DNA from 3 places in the Metabacillus sediminilitoris genome. Region 2 is predicted to be linked to each of the others. Evidence: a T-box and tRNA genes for the amino acid it is inferred to sense, from the RefSeq annotation. Region 2 holds a T-box; the other regions hold tRNA genes.
What was found. A T-box is a leader RNA that pairs with one kind of tRNA and senses whether it is charged. The one in region 2 lies ahead of tyrS (tyrosine--tRNA ligase), so its partner is inferred to be a tRNA-Tyr.
Positions count from the first base shown of each region.

Region 1 (5,700 bases), 1.4 Mb from region 2:
ATCAACCTTAACTCCATCAATAAATTCTAGTTTTTCTAAAACATCTAATGGACCAAAAACAGTAATTTCCTTTAGATCTGATTCAATGCTAGATATACTTAAGCCTTTTTCTAGCTCACCTTCCCTAATTATTTTAAAAGGCAAGACTTTACTTGGACTTTTTATAGGAACTGTTACATCAACAACAGAAGGCTCAACCTCAACCGGAAGTATATTTCCATCACGATCATAGATTGTAATCCGTGATTCCTTATTAATCGTTTCTTCTGCAGTTTCGAGATTTACTTGTGCTTTCACACTCTCTATTTGATCGATTACTTCTTTAGAAGCTGTTACTTTAATCAAATTTGGCGTTACAATCGGCTGATCAGGTGTGTAACCTACCTCAAGCTTATTCTCATTAAGATAATCGACTTCAACTGTAAAATCTTTAGAAATCTTTTCTTCAAGTGTAACTGTAATGACTGAGGGGCTTATACTCGCTTTTAAGTCTTCAGATAGATTTTTATATTTAAGTCTTACTTCATGTGTTCCAATTGATAATTTTGTTAAGTCTGCATAAACTTCGAAATCTCTAAGTTGCCTTGCCTTTGTTAATGAAATCCTTGAACCCTCTAAGGTCACATTTACTGATTCAGGGACACCTGTAACAACTAGGTTTTCCTGATCAAAGTATGTAACAACTGGTACATCTGTTACAGTTGCCTGGTCTGAGGTAGGTGATTGAGCTAATGGCGTTGTTGGTTGATTAACAGGTGAGCCTGAATCAATATTAACGGTTGCATATAACATTAACGCTAAAAACAGAGCAATAATCCTCATTACCCAACGATTATCTATCAACTTATCCATTTTTCTTTCCCCTCCATTGCCAACGGTTTGAGGAAACAGCTTTTGGACTATGATTTAACTCAGTTTGCAAAATCTCTCTTAATTCATCTTGAGATAGATCCCGATGTAGTTCACTGTTACGCGCAGCAGAGATACTGCCTGTCTCTTCAGAAACAATAATGGTTAAACTATCCGTTACCTCACTAATCCCTAAAGCAGCCCGGTGCCTTGTACCAAGCTCCTTTGAAATAAACGGACTTTCCGAAAGCGGTAGATAACAACCTGCTGCTGCAATGATATTCTTATGTATAATCACTGCCCCATCATGAAGAGGTGTGTTAGGAATAAAGATATTAATCAATAATTCCGAAGAAATCATTGAATTTAAAGGTATCCCAGTTTCTATGTAATCGCTCATCCCTGTTTCTTTTTCAATCGACATTAATGCGCCAATACGTCGCTTAGCCATATATTCTGTTGCCTTAATAATTGCTTCAACAGTTATATCCGAATCATCTTCTCCAGGTACACCACCTCGAGTAAATATTCGTCCTCTACCTAGCTGTTCCAATGCTCTTCGCAGCTCTGGCTGGAAAATGATAATAATGGCTAAAAATCCCCATGTTAAGGCTTGATCCATTAACCACTGTAATGTACTTAAACCTAAGTATTGACTCAACATGCGTACAACAATTATCACTGTAATTCCTTTTAATAGCTGGACAGCCTTTGTTCCCCTTGCTACCATAATTAATTTGTAAATCACGTACCAAACAAGGAGAATATCAACAGCTATGCCGAGGTAATGTAATATTGGTATATCCTCATATCCCATTCACTCGTCCTCCATGAGTTTCACTCTTATTTTACCAAAAAAGGTTTTGGAGTTTTAACGCCACCAATGGAAAATGAAGGAGATACGTTCAATAATATCCACTTCAATTTGGCGCCTAAAAGAAGCAAACTCCATATCATTCACATTAACCAGATTCGCCTATTTTTTAGAATAGGATGGTTTTTATCAATTTAGTGAAGTTTTAACCCCATCTCCATATTTAATATAGTTGTTTGATAACTATCATATTATATCATTTCCTATTAAAATGTAAAAAGGTCACCGTTTCGATGACCCTTAGTTTAACTAAAAACACCTACAACATCTTCAGAAATAGATTTTATATGGTACCATAACCATTCAAACAACTCGTCAACTTCCTCGATCTCTCCTGTTACCTGACCAGCTTGCGCAAGATAATTATCACCATTAATGACTGTGACATCTCCTTGGATCGTACCTTCGATTATTAATTCTCCATTTTTAACAGTAACATCCCCTTTTACTACCTCTCCCTTAGGAACAGTAACCTTACTGTTCTCCACAACCAAATTAGATTGTTTCGAAACGCTAAAATCCTGATCCTCATTCCATGCAGAAAAGAGACTACCTGTCATAAGTAAGACAAACATAGATGCTGCTGCTAATAATGGGTGACCTTTAAACCATCTCTTCCATGAAACAGTTCGTTTTTCCTTTGGAAGTTTATCCATGACTGCTTTTGTAAAATCTATTGGAGCCTCAATATGAGATGTGCTCTTTACAAGTGCTACAGTCTTTTCTAGTTCGTGAAAATGCTGATAACACTCCTTACAAGTTTGTAGATGTTCTTTTATCTTCTTTTCTTCCTCACTAGTTACTTCATGATCCATATATTTATGCAAAAGCTGAACAAATTCCGAAGAACAGCTCATCGTATCACCTCTTTATAAATGCCTTAATTGTTTTCTAAGGGCCTCTCTCCCTCTGTGAATTCGTGTTTTTACGGTACCTATTGGTATGTCTAGTATTTCACTAATTTCTTTCAATGATAGCTCATCTATATACTTTAAGACAATCACCGATCGATACTTATCAGGGAGCTTTAATATTTCCTTTTGAATCGTTTGCTGGAGTTCAATTGTTTCAAGCTCTTCCTCAGGTAATGCTACATCTGCAGCGACTTGGGAATACATTGTTAGACCTTCAGTTCCAGCTATTTCTGCATCTAAAAAATAATCTGGTTTCTTTTTTCGAATTCGATCAATCGAAAGATTTGTAGCGATTCGATAAAGCCATGTAGAAAACTTTTTATTCATATCATATGTATGAATGTTTACATATGCACGTATAAAAGCTTCCTGTGCAGTATCTTCTGCTTCATGGGCATTTCCAAGCATTCGATAACATAACTGATAGATTTTATCTTTATACAAATCAACTATCTCAGCAAATGCATTTTGATCGCCTTTTTTAACTTGCTTTATCCTAGTTTTTACAATCGTTTCCATTTAACATACCTCCGCACTTGCGGGTCTCTTTATATACGTATAAGATTTCTTCAGGTTTCATTTTTTTCACATAAAATTATTTTAACAAATTTTGGTGGATTTAGGGGGTAAAATTTCAATCTTATATTAATGATAAATAGAAATCAGTTTACATTTTCAATAACCACCTAAAAATCATAACCCTAAGTAGGATTACTTACTGAAACAGAAATATGTATCGTATATCAGTCAATGTTCTAAATACAAAAAAAACCATAAACTTTCGTTTATGGTTTTTTGTATTATGGAGCCTAGCGGGATCGAACCGCTGACCTCCTGCGTGCAAAGCAGGCGCTCTCCCAGCTGAGCTAAGGCCCCGTGCTGCCTATGGAGCGGAAGACGGGATTCGAACCCGCGACCCCCACCTTGGCAAGGTGGTGTTCTACCACTGAACTACTTCCGCAAATGATGAGCCATGAAGGACTCGAACCTTCGACCCTCTGATTAAAAGTCAGATGCTCTACCGACTGAGCTAATGGCTCTTAGTTACAAAACACTCTTAGTATGGCGCCCAAATCTCAGAAGGACTATTCAAGGAGCGACTCGATTTGTGCGCTGATGTTTCGCTACGCAGCTTATTCGAACGTGCTCTACCGACTGAGCTAATGGCTCTAAAATTGGCTGGGCTAGCTGGATTCGAACCAACGAATGACGGAGTCAAAGTCCGTTGCCTTACCGCTTGGCTATAGCCCAATGATTTTCAAGAGAATATTTATTATCCATCAAAACGATTATGTAAAAATTAGTATGAACAATATAAAGTGAAAATATTCACAACCAACCTTTAAAGAAGAACAAAAATAAACAAATTATGAAATGGATCCCATTTTCATTCGTTTATTGAATATTACTATTTAAATGGTGGAGGGGGGCAGATTCGAACTGCCGAACCCTAAGGAGCGGATTTACAGTCCGCCGCGTTTAGCCACTTCGCTACCCCTCCATATATGTGAAACAGTGCCGGCGAGAGGACTTGAACCCCCAACCTACTGATTACAAGTCAGTTGCTCTACCAATTGAGCTACACCGGCAAATAAATGGTGGAGGATGACGGGATCGAACCGCCGACCCTCTGCTTGTAAGGCAGATGCTCTCCCAGCTGAGCTAATCCTCCATATTAAAGATGTAAATGGTGACCCGTACGGGATTCGAACCCGTGTTACCGCCGTGAAAGGGCGGTGTCTTAACCGCTTGACCAACGGGCCAATATGATAATACTTTTTCTAAGCTTCCAACCGGGCTCGAACCGGTGACCTCTTCCTTACCATGGAAGTGCTCTACCAACTGAGCTATGGAAGCAATGGCTCCGCAGGTAGGACTCGAACCTACGACCGATCGGTTAACAGCCGATAGCTCTACCACTGAGCTACTGCGGAATATTATATAGCCTGGCGACGTCCTACTCTCACAAGGGGAAACCCCTAACTACCATCGGCGCTGAAGAGCTTAACTTCCGTGTTCGGCATGGGAACGGGTGTGACCTCTTCGCCATCATCACCAGACAATTGCGACAAGAATTATTATACTATTTATCATGAATATTTCAAGTGTTTTTTGTACTTTTATATTCCTTCAAAACTAGATAACGATTCACAATTCATTCACTTTGTTTTAACGCATAAATTTGGTTAAGTCCTCGATCGATTAGTATCAGTCAGCTCCACACGTCACCGCGCTTCCACCTCTGACCTATCAACCTGATCATCTTTCAGGGATCTTACTAGCTTACGCTATGGGAAATCTCATCTTGAGGGGGGCTTCATGCTTAGATGCTTTCAGCACTTATCCCTTCCGCACATAGCTACCCAGCTATGCCTTTGGCAAGACAACTGGTACACCAGCGGTGCGTCCATCCCGGTCCTCTCGTACTAAGGACAGCTCCTCTCAAATTTCCTACGCCCACGACGGATAGGGACCGAACTGTCTCACGACGTTCTGAACCCAGCTCGCGTACCGCTTTAATGGGCGAACAGCCCAACCCTTGGGACCGACTACAGCCCCAGGATGCGATGAGCCGACATCGAGGTGCCAAACCTCCCCGTCGATGTGGACTCTTGGGGGAGATAAGCCTGTTATCCCCGGGGTAGCTTTTATCCGTTGAGCGATGGCCCTTCCATGCGGAACCACCGGATCACTAAGCCCGACTTTCGTCCCTGCTCGACTTGTAGGTCTCGCAGTCAAGCTCCCTTGTGCCTTTACACTCTACGAATGATTTCCAACCATTCTGAGGGAACCTTTGGGCGCCTCCGTTACATTTTAGGAGGCGACCGCCCCAGTCAAACTGCCCACCTGACACTGTCTCCCAGCCCGATAAGGGCTGCGGGTTAGAATTTCAATACAGCCAGGGTAGTATCCCACCGACGCCTCCACCGAAGCTAGCGCTCCGGCTTCTCAGGCTCCTACCTATCCTGTACAAGCTGTACCAAAATTCAATATCAGGCTACAGTAAAGCTCCACGGGGTCTTTCCGTCCTGTCGCGGGTAACCTGCATCTTCACAGGTACTA
Region 1 covers NZ_CP046266.1:178,831-184,530, reverse strand. Annotated here, with positions in the region: gene GMB29_RS01035 (CdaR family protein) at 1-852, opposite strand, end outside; gene cdaA (diadenylate cyclase CdaA) at 845-1,666, opposite strand; gene GMB29_RS01025 (anti-sigma factor family protein) at 1,969-2,580, opposite strand; gene sigW (RNA polymerase sigma factor SigW) at 2,593-3,156, opposite strand; tRNA gene GMB29_RS01015 (tRNA-Ala) at 3,441-3,513, opposite strand; tRNA gene GMB29_RS01010 (tRNA-Gly) at 3,524-3,598, opposite strand; tRNA gene GMB29_RS01005 (tRNA-Lys) at 3,605-3,677, opposite strand; tRNA gene GMB29_RS01000 (tRNA-Gln) at 3,814-3,888, opposite strand; tRNA gene GMB29_RS00995 (tRNA-Tyr) at 4,055-4,138, opposite strand; tRNA gene GMB29_RS00990 (tRNA-Thr) at 4,154-4,226, opposite strand; tRNA gene GMB29_RS00985 (tRNA-Val) at 4,234-4,309, opposite strand; tRNA gene GMB29_RS00980 (tRNA-Glu) at 4,326-4,400, opposite strand; tRNA gene GMB29_RS00975 (tRNA-Thr) at 4,422-4,494, opposite strand; tRNA gene GMB29_RS00970 (tRNA-Asn) at 4,497-4,571, opposite strand; rRNA gene rrf (5S ribosomal RNA) at 4,582-4,697, opposite strand; rRNA gene GMB29_RS00960 (23S ribosomal RNA) at 4,820-5,700, opposite strand, start outside.
Region 1: it encodes a tRNA-Tyr, which carries the amino acid that the T-box ahead of tyrS (tyrosine--tRNA ligase) is inferred to sense. The anticodon was not compared.

Region 2 (5,700 bases):
GGAAAGAATTGAATCATCCCGTATTGATTAATATAGAAAAATCCAACTTCTTCAGCATCGAATGAATCCATTATTTTAGAAGATAGATATGTCATTGTATCTGTAAATTTTAAGTTTTTATTTAATCGATGTGATATTTCATTAATTAATTGTAAATCTTTTATTAATCTTTTAGACTGTTCATACAATTGAGCATTTTCCAATGCTGTTCCAGCTGCATTTGCAAGCATTGTTATGTAACCTTTATTTTCCTCATCAAGTTCAGTGTTGTGATTAATAACCACCTGGAGAACACCATACACACCTTGTTTTCCTTTTATAGGAAAATAAAACAAGGTTTGCAGATTCTTTTTATCAAAAGAAAGCTGGACGTTTCCGGTAACAAAGGCTTCCATTGCTATTTCATTTCCTTCTTGATCATCAAAACCTAAGTCTTTTATCGGTAAATCCCCTTGATTATCATTGTCATGTGATAAAAATAAGTAGAAAAGATAATCAGAATACATGGTTTTTAATGTTGTTATTAGCTCTGCAAGCACATGATCTTTATTCATAAGCGAATGGAATTTTTCAGTCAAAAGATATAGCTGTTCAAATTTTCTTCCTTTTTGTGTAATTAGCAAAAATTGTGAAATACACGCGTGAAAAAATGTACAAGCTTTCACTATTTCATCTAAAGAAGCACTAGGAAAGCGACTTCTATCTAATCCTTTTAGCTCGATCAAAGCAAAAATCGTTTCATTTTGAAATAATGGTATGTAATCAAATTCTCCAAAAGAAGATAATTTTCCTTCATGAAGGTCCTGTGGCAAAGACTTAATTGGACACCTTTCATTAAAAGGTGTAAGGTAATCTAATTGCTTGTTATATGTATAAAAAACTGCATGGCTAATATTCAGCCCACTTTTTAGAACATCTATAAGCTTTTCAATTATTTCGTTAATTGAATATCGGTATAGTTGATTACTTAACAATTCATAAAGTTTACTTTTAACCACACTATCAACTGATTGACCACCCATTTTTTCACCCACTATTAAATGACAAAATCCTTATAACATTATATCATAAAACCTACTTTTTGAGAGAAACTATAAGAGTTTTCTTACTATTAATAAATAAATCAATCAATAAATAAAAAACACTAACCATCTTGACATTATACATATTAAAACATATAATGTTCGTTGTGTATAAAATATGCAGCCTATTGATGTAGCAGTTTTGATTTCATTTTGTTCCCCTTAATGCTAGGAGGTGTATCGAGTAACTCTATGCTGCTGGAGCGAGGATACATGAAAACAAAATGTGCATAATTGTCCAATCAGTTTGGTTTTTATTTTATGCAAAATAAAAACATAAAGGAGGAGTTAGCATGGCTCGTTATACAGGCTCAAGCTGGAAACTCTCTCGTCGTTTAGGTATTTCATTAAGTGGTACAGGTAAAGAATTAGAAAAGCGTCCTTACGCTCCAGGACAACATGGTCCAGGACAACGTAAAAAGCTTTCTGAGTACGGTTTACAATTACAAGAGAAGCAAAAACTTCGTCATATGTATGGTGTAAATGAGCGCCAATTCCGTAATCTATTTGATAAAGCTGGCAAAATCGCTGGTAAACATGGTGAGAACTTCATGGTTCTTCTTGAATCACGTCTTGACAATGTTGTTTACCGTTTAGGTTTAGCGCGTACTCGCCGTCAAGCTCGTCAAATCGTTAACCATGGTCATATTCTTGTTGATGGTGGACGTGTAGATATCCCATCATACCAAGTAAAACCAGGTCAAACAATTACTTTACGTGAAAAATCTCGCAACCTTGACATCGTTAAGGAAGCAATCGAAGTAAACAACTTCGTACCTGATTACCTAACTTTCGACGCAGATAAATTAGAAGGTACTTTCACTCGTTTACCAGAACGTTCTGAATTACCTGCTGAAATTAACGAAGCTCTTATCGTTGAGTTCTACTCACGTTAATAAAAAAAGTCCTGGCCTTATGGCTAGGATTTTTTTTGTTATAGAGAGTTTATAAAAAAAGAAAATCGATATTGGTTAAGCAGTCCCGATTTTGTCGATCGCAATTACGTTCTGGTCAAACCTTATTGTGGTTTTAGCACTTAAAACATTGTTATCTCACTAATTATTGATTTTATTAATAGGAAAACACTCGCATATACATTAAAAAACGTCATTGTGACAATTGATATTGTCACTGTGTTGTATAGTATTTTCATAGAAGTGTCATTTTCTGTTACTATTACAATATGGGATAGTGAAATGATTAGTTAGCGAAGTATTCTCAAAAATATACATACTGGAATGTGGTAAGGTGCCTGAGGTAAAGAAAGGAGACATTTAATTTTAATATGACAACTTCAGAAAAAAATTTAAAGACCTGCAATAAAGGTCATAAATATTATAAAAGCAGTGATTGTCCAACCTGTCCGACTTGTGAGCAAAAACGCAAGCCTGAAAATGGATTTCTTTCATTACTCTCTGCACCAGCAAGACGAGCATTGGAACACAACGGAATAACTTCTTTACACCTGTTATCAACATATAGTGAGAAAGAGATTTTGAAACTTCACGGTATGGGACCAGCATTTTTACCTAAACTTAGGACTGCTTTGAAAGAAAATGGATTATCATTCAAATCTTAAACACTAAGACAGATTAACCATTATTGAAAACATAAAAGTAAAAAGCTTGGATATTATATCCAAGCTTTTTACTTTTATATACTAATGGATTGTTTTGGCATATGCTATTTTGCATTTTCTCGACTGCACAAAACAACTTATTTTGTTGTTCTGGAATTTGCATGTATTCCCTGAAATTAGAATCGAATTAGAAAATACTTCTTCTTCCCTCTTCGAATTACCGTAAACTGTCCATCAATTTTATCTTGATTAGCAATCACTTTTTCTAAATCTTGAACACGTTCACCATTTATATAAATGGCACCATTTGTAATATCTTCACGTGCTTGACGTTTTGATGGTGCAATTTTCGCCTGAATAAGGAGATCAATTAAGCCAATTTCAGCCTCTTCAATTTTTGTAGACGGTACATCTTTAAAGCCCTCTAATATTTCATTGCCAGTTAGTTCTTTAATATCTCCACTAAAAAGTGCAGCTGTAATCTTAATTGCTTGTTGCAAAGATTCTTCCCCATGAACTAGTTTTGTCATTTCTTCTGCAAGTGCTTTTTGAGCTAAGCGTTTTTCTGGAGCAGAACTCACTTCTTGTTCAAATTGCTCAATTTCCTGTTGTGATAAGAATGTAAAATATTTCAAATATTTAATTACATCGCGATCATCCGTATTAATCCAGAATTGGTAGAACTCATATGGCGATGTTTTGTCACGATCTAACCAAATCGCACCACCCTCTGTTTTACCAAATTTCGTACCATCTGCTTTTGTAACGAGCGGGATCGTTAATCCATAAGCCTTTGAATTTTCTTCAGATTTACGAATTAGCTCTAATCCAGATGTAATATTTCCCCACTGATCACTTCCACCAATTTGCAATTTACATCCATTATTTTGATAAAGTTTAAGAAAGTCAAATGATTGTAAAATCATATAACTAAATTCGGTAAATGAGATTCCAGAGTCAATACGTGTTTTAACTGAGTCTTTCGCTAGCATGTAATTGATACCGAAGTTTTTTCCAACATCACGCAGGAAAGAAATGACATCAAGGCTGCCAATCCAATCAAAGTTGTTTGCTATGATTGCAGGATTCACTTCCGCATCAAAATCAAGAAATCTTGATAATTGTCCCTTAATACGATTAGACCATTCTTGTACAATATCAGCTGTATTCAGTGTACGTTCTGCTTTTTTACCACTTGGATCACCTATTAGTCCAGTTGCACCTCCAACAAGAGCGATTGGGTGATGGCCATGCAGTTGGAATCTTTTAAGTGTTAAGATTGGCAATAAATGACCAATATGAAGACTATCTGCCGTTGGGTCAAAGCCTGCATATAACTTTATTTTTTCTTCCTCAAGTATTTTCGTCAAACCTTCTTCATCTGTTACTTGATTTACAAGACCTCTAAATTGTAAATCATTTAATAATTCACTCATCCTTTTATCTCCTTTTTTTGTATTAACGTTCAGTAGGAAAAATGAACAACAAAAAGCCCCTTCAAAACTGAAGGGGCGAATTATTCGCGGTACCACCCTACTTAGGATTAACTTAAAATCCTCGCTCGGCAATTTAACGGTTAAACCGTCTTTTTCTACTAGGCTCACCCTTTCGAAAAAGAAGCTCATGGACGTAATTCACGGAGTATCTATATGCTGATTTCCACCGACCATCAGCTCTCTATAATAGGGAGATCTCCACTACTGAACCCAATCTTAGCAATAACGTATTAATGTTGTTACAAGCATTTTAACCATAAATTCTACCTAATGTCAATGGTAATACATAGATTGACAAAACCATACAAAATATGCGTTCTCATATGGTATAATAGGTAAGATTCGGGGGGATTGAAATAATGAAAAAAAAGGAAGAAAAACTTAGGCGTTTCTCACCTTTTAACAAAGATATAATAAGAGGTTTCCGAATTTCATACAGTGTAATTGGAAGTCTGCTCTTATTATTCTTTATTATTGGCCTCATTGGTTTATGTTTTGCCGGAGGTGTAGGAGCCGGGTATTTCGCTTCATTAGTAAAAGACGAACCAATTCGTTCATACAATGTTATGAAAAACGATATTTACAATTATGAAGAAACATCACAAGTATTTTTTGCAAACAATGTATTGTTAGGAAAAATAAATGCTGACATTGAACGTGAAGAGGTAAAATTAGAAGATGTTTCACAACATGTCATTCATGCTGTCATTGCAACTGAAGACGAACTTTTTTATGAGCATGATGGGGTTGTGCCTAAAGCAATTATGCGTGCATTATTTCAAGAATTTACAAATGCTGCTGTCAAGACTGGTGGAAGTACCTTGACACAACAATTGATTAAAAATCAGATTTTAACAAATGAGGTTTCATTTGATCGTAAAGCAAAGGAAATTCTTCTCGCATTAAGGCTAGAAAAATTCTTTGAAAAGGATGAAATTATCGAAGCGTATTTAAATGTTACTGATTTTGGCCGTAATTCAAACGGCCGAAATATAGCTGGCGTTCAGGCCGCTGCAAAGGGTATCTTCGGTGTGGAAGCGAAAGATTTAAATATCCCACAATCAGCTTTTATTGCAGGTTTACCCCAAAGTCCTTTCGGATACACTCCATTCTCTAATAAGGGCGGGGCTGTAAAAGAAAACCTTGATCCAGGTATTAACAGAATGAAAACCGTATTAAAACGAATGTATAGTGGTGGATATATAACTGAAGAAGAATACAAAGCCGCACTTACTTATGATATACGTGCAAACTTAACTGATAAAAAGCCTTCTTCAATTGACCAATACCCATATTTAACTTACGAGATTGAGGATCGTGCTAAACAAATCATTATGCTCCAACTCGCTACGGAGGATGGTTACACGGAAGATGAATTGGATAAAGATGATGTTCTTTATAACCAATACAGGGCTTTAGCAGACAATGAGATCAGACATAATGGCTATCGTATTCATACGACAATTCATAAAGATATATACGATAAAATGCAAGATGTCGTTGCCCAGTATGAATATTATGGCAGTGATAAACCAGAACAAAT
Region 2 covers NZ_CP046266.1:4,376,059-4,381,758, forward strand. Annotated here, with positions in the region: gene GMB29_RS21065 (sensor domain-containing diguanylate cyclase) at 1-1,022, opposite strand, end outside; gene rpsD (30S ribosomal protein S4) at 1,376-1,978, shown strand; gene GMB29_RS21075 (RNA polymerase alpha subunit C-terminal domain-containing protein) at 2,368-2,661, shown strand; gene tyrS (tyrosine--tRNA ligase) at 2,838-4,097, opposite strand; T-box leader at 4,166-4,384, opposite strand; gene GMB29_RS21085 (transglycosylase domain-containing protein) at 4,517-5,700, shown strand, end outside.

Region 3 (5,700 bases), 1.8 Mb from region 2:
TAAAAAAGCGATTGCTTTATAGCAATCGCTTTTAATATAGTAGGACAAAATTAAGATTTCTAGAGACTACGCGCCTTAGAGGATTCGAACCTCTGACCGACAGCTTAGAAGGCTGTTGCTCTATCCTGCTGAGCTAAAGGCGCATGAAATAATATGGCGGAGAAGGAGGGATTTGAACCCTCGCGCCGCTTACACGACCTACACCCTTAGCAGGGGCGCCTCTTCAGCCACTTGAGTACTTCCCCATATGGCTCCGCAGGTAGGACTCGAACCTACGACCGATCGGTTAACAGCCGATAGCTCTACCACTGAGCTACTGCGGAATAAAATAAAATGGTGGGCCTAAATGGACTCGAACCATCGACCTCACGCTTATCAGGCGTGCGCTCTAACCAGCTGAGCTATAGGCCCATTTTGTCTAGCTTCGGCTCCTAGCTTTTCGGCCGCTTCGATCTGTTCCCACAAATCCAAAACCAGGATTTGCATGACCAGCTCTCCATCGTCTCTCAAAGCTGAACAGTCGCCTACGCATTTCACATTTTGGAGCGGGTGAAGGGAATCGAACCCTCATCATCAGCTTGGAAGGCTGAGGTTTTACCACTAAACTACACCCGCATATCGAAATATTGGAGGCACCACCCGGATTTGAACCGGGGATAAAGGTTTTGCAGACCTCTGCCTTACCACTTGGCTATGATGCCTTATAAATATGGCTGGGCTAGCTGGATTCGAACCAACGAATGACGGAGTCAAAGTCCGTTGCCTTACCGCTTGGCTATAGCCCATTGATTAGCTTCATGCAAAACTTCCAGAATATGCTGCACGAAATATCGTCGACTACTAAGTATACTTTAAAGCAAGATAAAAACTACTCACTCAGTATCGCCTTTATTTAAAAAAACTATTCTAGCATGCAAAACCCGCAAGATAGTTATTCTTCTAGGAAATAGTCACTACCAAGTCAATTTTAAAACTTAATAAAATCTGTACAATTTCATCAAATTTTTCTTTCTAACAACTCTTATGTGTAGCGCTAATTGAAACCTATTCCCTCTAATAAAAAATGGGGCGACTGATGGGAATCGAACCCACGAATGTCGGAACCACAATCCGATGCGTTAACCACTTCGCCACAATCGCCATTATAAAATTGGCAGGGGCAGTAGGAATCGAACCCACATCAAAGGTTTTGGAGACCTCTATTCTACCGTTAAACTATGCCCCTATTAAAATGGTGGAGGGGGGCAGATTCGAACTGCCGAACCCTAAGGAGCGGATTTACAGTCCGCCGCGTTTAGCCACTTCGCTACCCCTCCATATGATTTAGAAGAATACAAATCAGATTATGTTTAAAGGTGGCTCGGGACGGAATCGAACCGCCGACACATGGATTTTCAGTCCATTGCTCTACCGACTGAGCTACCGAGCCACACACAATCTATTTCCATGTCATTAGTAGTTGTTACTCCTACTGGAATAAAATGGCGGTCCGGACGGGACTCGAACCCGCGACCTCCTGCGTGACAGGCAGGCATTCTAACCAACTGAACTACCGGACCATTTTGGTTCCACTTAACAGCACTACTATGTTTCCTCGCTAAGAAGAATAACCAACGTAGCATCGTCAACTAAAATTGGTTGCGGGGACAGGATTTGAACCTGCGACCTTCGGGTTATGAGCCCGACGAGCTACCGGACTGCTCCACCCCGCGACAATAAAGAGAATTAATTATGGAGGAGGAAGGGGGATTCGAACCCCCGCGGGCTTTGACACCCCTGTCGGTTTTCAAGACCGATCCCTTCAGCCGGACTTGGGTATTCCTCCATCATAAGTGGAGCCTAGCGGGATCGAACCGCTGACCTCCTGCGTGCAAAGCAGGCGCTCTCCCAGCTGAGCTAAGGCCCCATAAATTAGAATATCCAAATTCTCCATTAAGAAAAATGGTGCCGGCGAGAGGACTTGAACCCCCAACCTACTGATTACAAGTCAGTTGCTCTACCAATTGAGCTACACCGGCATAATTAAAATATTGTTGAATTAATTTATTTGTACTTAATAATGGTGGAGGATGACGGGATCGAACCGCCGACCCTCTGCTTGTAAGGCAGATGCTCTCCCAGCTGAGCTAATCCTCCAATGAAAGGTGTAAATGGTGACCCGTACGGGATTCGAACCCGTGTTACCGCCGTGAAAGGGCGGTGTCTTAACCGCTTGACCAACGGGCCAATTATAAATTGACAAAATAATAGCCCCAACTAAGGGGCTTTTGCCTGGCAACGTCCTACTCTCACAAGGGGAAACCCCTAACTACCATCGGCGCTGAAGAGCTTAACTTCCGTGTTCGGCATGGGAACGGGTGTGACCTCTTCGCCATCGTCACCAGACATTTAGTTTGAAGGTTGTTCCTTCAAAACTAGATAACGATTCACAATTCAATTCACTTTGTTTAACGCATATATATTAGGTTAAGTCCTCGATCGATTAGTATCAGTCAGCTCCACACGTCACCGCGCTTCCACCTCTGACCTATCAACCTGATCATCTTTCAGGGATCTTACTAGCTTGCGCTATGGGAAATCTCATCTTGAGGGGGGCTTCATGCTTAGATGCTTTCAGCACTTATCCCTTCCGCACATAGCTACCCAGCTATGCCTTTGGCAAGACAACTGGTACACCAGCGGTGCGTCCATCCCGGTCCTCTCGTACTAAGGACAGCTCCTCTCAAATTTCCTACGCCCACGACGGATAGGGACCGAACTGTCTCACGACGTTCTGAACCCAGCTCGCGTACCGCTTTAATGGGCGAACAGCCCAACCCTTGGGACCGACTACAGCCCCAGGATGCGATGAGCCGACATCGAGGTGCCAAACCTCCCCGTCGATGTGGACTCTTGGGGGAGATAAGCCTGTTATCCCCGGGGTAGCTTTTATCCGTTGAGCGATGGCCCTTCCATGCGGAACCACCGGATCACTAAGCCCGACTTTCGTCCCTGCTCGACTTGTAGGTCTCGCAGTCAAGCTCCCTTGTGCCTTTACACTCTACGAATGATTTCCAACCATTCTGAGGGAACCTTTGGGCGCCTCCGTTACATTTTAGGAGGCGACCGCCCCAGTCAAACTGCCCACCTGACACTGTCTCCCAGCCCGATAAGGGCTGCGGGTTAGAATTTCAATACAGCCAGGGTAGTATCCCACCGACGCCTCCACCGAAGCTAGCGCTCCGGCTTCTCAGGCTCCTACCTATCCTGTACAAGCTGTACCAAAATTCAATATCAGGCTACAGTAAAGCTCCACGGGGTCTTTCCGTCCTGTCGCGGGTAACCTGCATCTTCACAGGTACTATAATTTCACCGAGTCTCTCGTTGAGACAGTGCCCAGATCGTTACGCCTTTCGTGCGGGTCGGAACTTACCCGACAAGGAATTTCGCTACCTTAGGACCGTTATAGTTACGGCCGCCGTTTACTGGGGCTTCGGTTCAAAGCTTCGCTTGCGCTAACCTCTCCCCTTAACCTTCCAGCACCGGGCAGGCGTCAGCCCCTATACTTCGCCTTGCGGCTTCGCAGAGACCTGTGTTTTTGCTAAACAGTCGCCTGGGCCTATTCACTGCGGCTTTTCGCAGGGCAAGCCCTGAAAAAGCACCCCTTCTCCCGAAGTTACGGGGTCATTTTGCCGAGTTCCTTAACGAGAGTTCTCTCGCTCACCTTAGGATTCTCTCCTCGCCTACCTGTGTCGGTTTGCGGTACGGGCACCTCTCACCTCGCTAGAGGCTTTTCTTGGCAGTGTGGAATCAGGAACTTCGGTACTATATTTCCCTCGCCATCACAGCTCAGCCTTTGCGACAACGGGATTTGCCTCGTTGTCAGCCTAACTGCTTGGACGCGCTAATCCAACAGCGCGCTTACCCTATCCTTCTGCGTCCCCCCATTGCTCAAATGGTGAGGAGGTGGTACAGGAATTTCAACCTGTTGTCCATCGCCTACGCCTTTCGGCCTCGGCTTAGGTCCCGACTAACCCTGAGCGGACGAGCCTTCCTCAGGAAACCTTAGGCATTCGGTGGAGGGGATTCTCACCCCTCTTTCGCTACTCATACCGGCATTCTCACTTCTAAGCGCTCCACTAGTCCTTCCGGTCTAGCTTCACAGCCCTTAGAACGCTCTCCTACCATTGTTCGTAAGAACAATCCACAGCTTCGGTGATACGTTTAGCCCCGGTACATTTTCGGCGCAGAGTCACTCGACCAGTGAGCTATTACGCACTCTTTAAATGGTGGCTGCTTCTAAGCCAACATCCTGGTTGTCTAAGCAACTCCACATCCTTTTCCACTTAACGTATACTTTGGGACCTTAGCTGGTGGTCTGGGCTGTTTCCCTCTTGACTACGGATCTTATCACTCGCAGTCTGACTCCTGAACATAAGTCTTTGGCATTCGGAGTTTGACTGAATTCGGTAACCCGATGGGGGCCCCTAGTCCAATCAGTGCTCTACCTCCAAGACTCTCAATTTCAAGGCTAGCCCTAAAGCTATTTCGGAGAGAACCAGCTATCTCCAAGTTCGATTGGAATTTCTCCGCTACCCACACCTCATCCCCGCACTTTTCAACGTGCGTGGGTTCGGGCCTCCATTCAGTGTTACCTGAACTTCACCCTGGACATGGGTAGATCACCTGGTTTCGGGTCTACGACCACGTACTCTTTCGCCCTATTCAGACTCGCTTTCGCTGCGGCTCCGTCTCATCAACTTAACCTTGCACGGGATCGTAACTCGCCGGTTCATTCTACAAAAGGCACGCCATTACCCATTAACGGGCTTTGACTACTTGTAGGCACACGGTTTCAGGATCTCTTTCACTCCCCTTCCGGGGTGCTTTTCACCTTTCCCTCACGGTACTGGTTCACTATCGGTCACTAGGGAGTATTTAGCCTTGGGAGATGGTCCTCCCTGCTTCCGACGGGATTTCACGTGTCCCGCCGTACTCAGGATCCACTCTGGAGGGAACGAAGTTTCAACTACAGGGTTGTTACCTTCTTTGACGGGCCTTTCCAGACCTCTTCATTTACTCCGTTCCTTTGTAACTCCGTATAGAGTGTCCTACAACCCCAAGAGGCAAGCCTCTTGGTTTGGGCTAATTCCGTTTCGCTCGCCGCTACTTGGGAAATCGCGTTTGCTTTCTCTTCCTCCGGGTACTTAGATGTTTCAGTTCCCCGGGTCTGCCTTTATCACCCTATGTATTCAGGTGAAAATACTACTCCATTACGAGCAGTGGGTTCCCCCATTCGGAAATCTCCGGATCAAAGCTTACTTACAGCTCCCCGAAGCATATCGGTGTTAGTACCGTCCTTCATCGGCTCCTAGTGCCAAGGCATCCACCGTGCGCCCTTAACAACTTAACCTTTGACATTATAAATGTCATTTTAATCATTATTAAGAGAATCACTAAACTAAGCTTTAAACTCAGTGAATTACTTGAATTGTTATCGTTATCTAGTTTTCAAGGAACAAAGCACAGGATGTGCAAACGCATGCGTTGCCACAGGACGTGGCGCCTTTAGCAGGCGATCCTTTAAAAAGGAACTTATCGTATGCATAATGTTTTTAATCCTATGTGTATCATCATTGAGAGATAGTTCTCTCAAAACTAAACAAAGTCAGAAACGTCTTTTTAATGAAGTAATAAAACTTCATATTATCCTTAGAAAGG
Region 3 covers NZ_CP046266.1:618,426-624,125, reverse strand. Annotated here, with positions in the region: tRNA gene GMB29_RS03320 (tRNA-Arg) at 70-143, opposite strand; tRNA gene GMB29_RS03315 (tRNA-Ser) at 155-245, opposite strand; tRNA gene GMB29_RS03310 (tRNA-Asn) at 249-323, opposite strand; tRNA gene GMB29_RS03305 (tRNA-Ile) at 335-411, opposite strand; tRNA gene GMB29_RS03300 (tRNA-Gly) at 542-615, opposite strand; tRNA gene GMB29_RS03295 (tRNA-Cys) at 628-701, opposite strand; tRNA gene GMB29_RS03290 (tRNA-Gln) at 711-785, opposite strand; tRNA gene GMB29_RS03285 (tRNA-His) at 1,065-1,140, opposite strand; tRNA gene GMB29_RS03280 (tRNA-Trp) at 1,152-1,225, opposite strand; tRNA gene GMB29_RS03275 (tRNA-Tyr) at 1,233-1,316, opposite strand; tRNA gene GMB29_RS03270 (tRNA-Phe) at 1,357-1,429, opposite strand; tRNA gene GMB29_RS03265 (tRNA-Asp) at 1,483-1,559, opposite strand; tRNA gene GMB29_RS03260 (tRNA-Met) at 1,636-1,712, opposite strand; tRNA gene GMB29_RS03255 (tRNA-Ser) at 1,733-1,825, opposite strand; tRNA gene GMB29_RS03250 (tRNA-Ala) at 1,834-1,906, opposite strand; tRNA gene GMB29_RS03245 (tRNA-Thr) at 1,943-2,018, opposite strand; tRNA gene GMB29_RS03240 (tRNA-Val) at 2,061-2,136, opposite strand; tRNA gene GMB29_RS03235 (tRNA-Glu) at 2,152-2,226, opposite strand; rRNA gene rrf (5S ribosomal RNA) at 2,270-2,385, opposite strand; rRNA gene GMB29_RS03225 (23S ribosomal RNA) at 2,463-5,392, opposite strand; rRNA gene GMB29_RS03220 (16S ribosomal RNA) at 5,696-5,700, opposite strand, start outside.
Region 3: it encodes a tRNA-Tyr, which carries the amino acid that the T-box ahead of tyrS (tyrosine--tRNA ligase) is inferred to sense. The anticodon was not compared.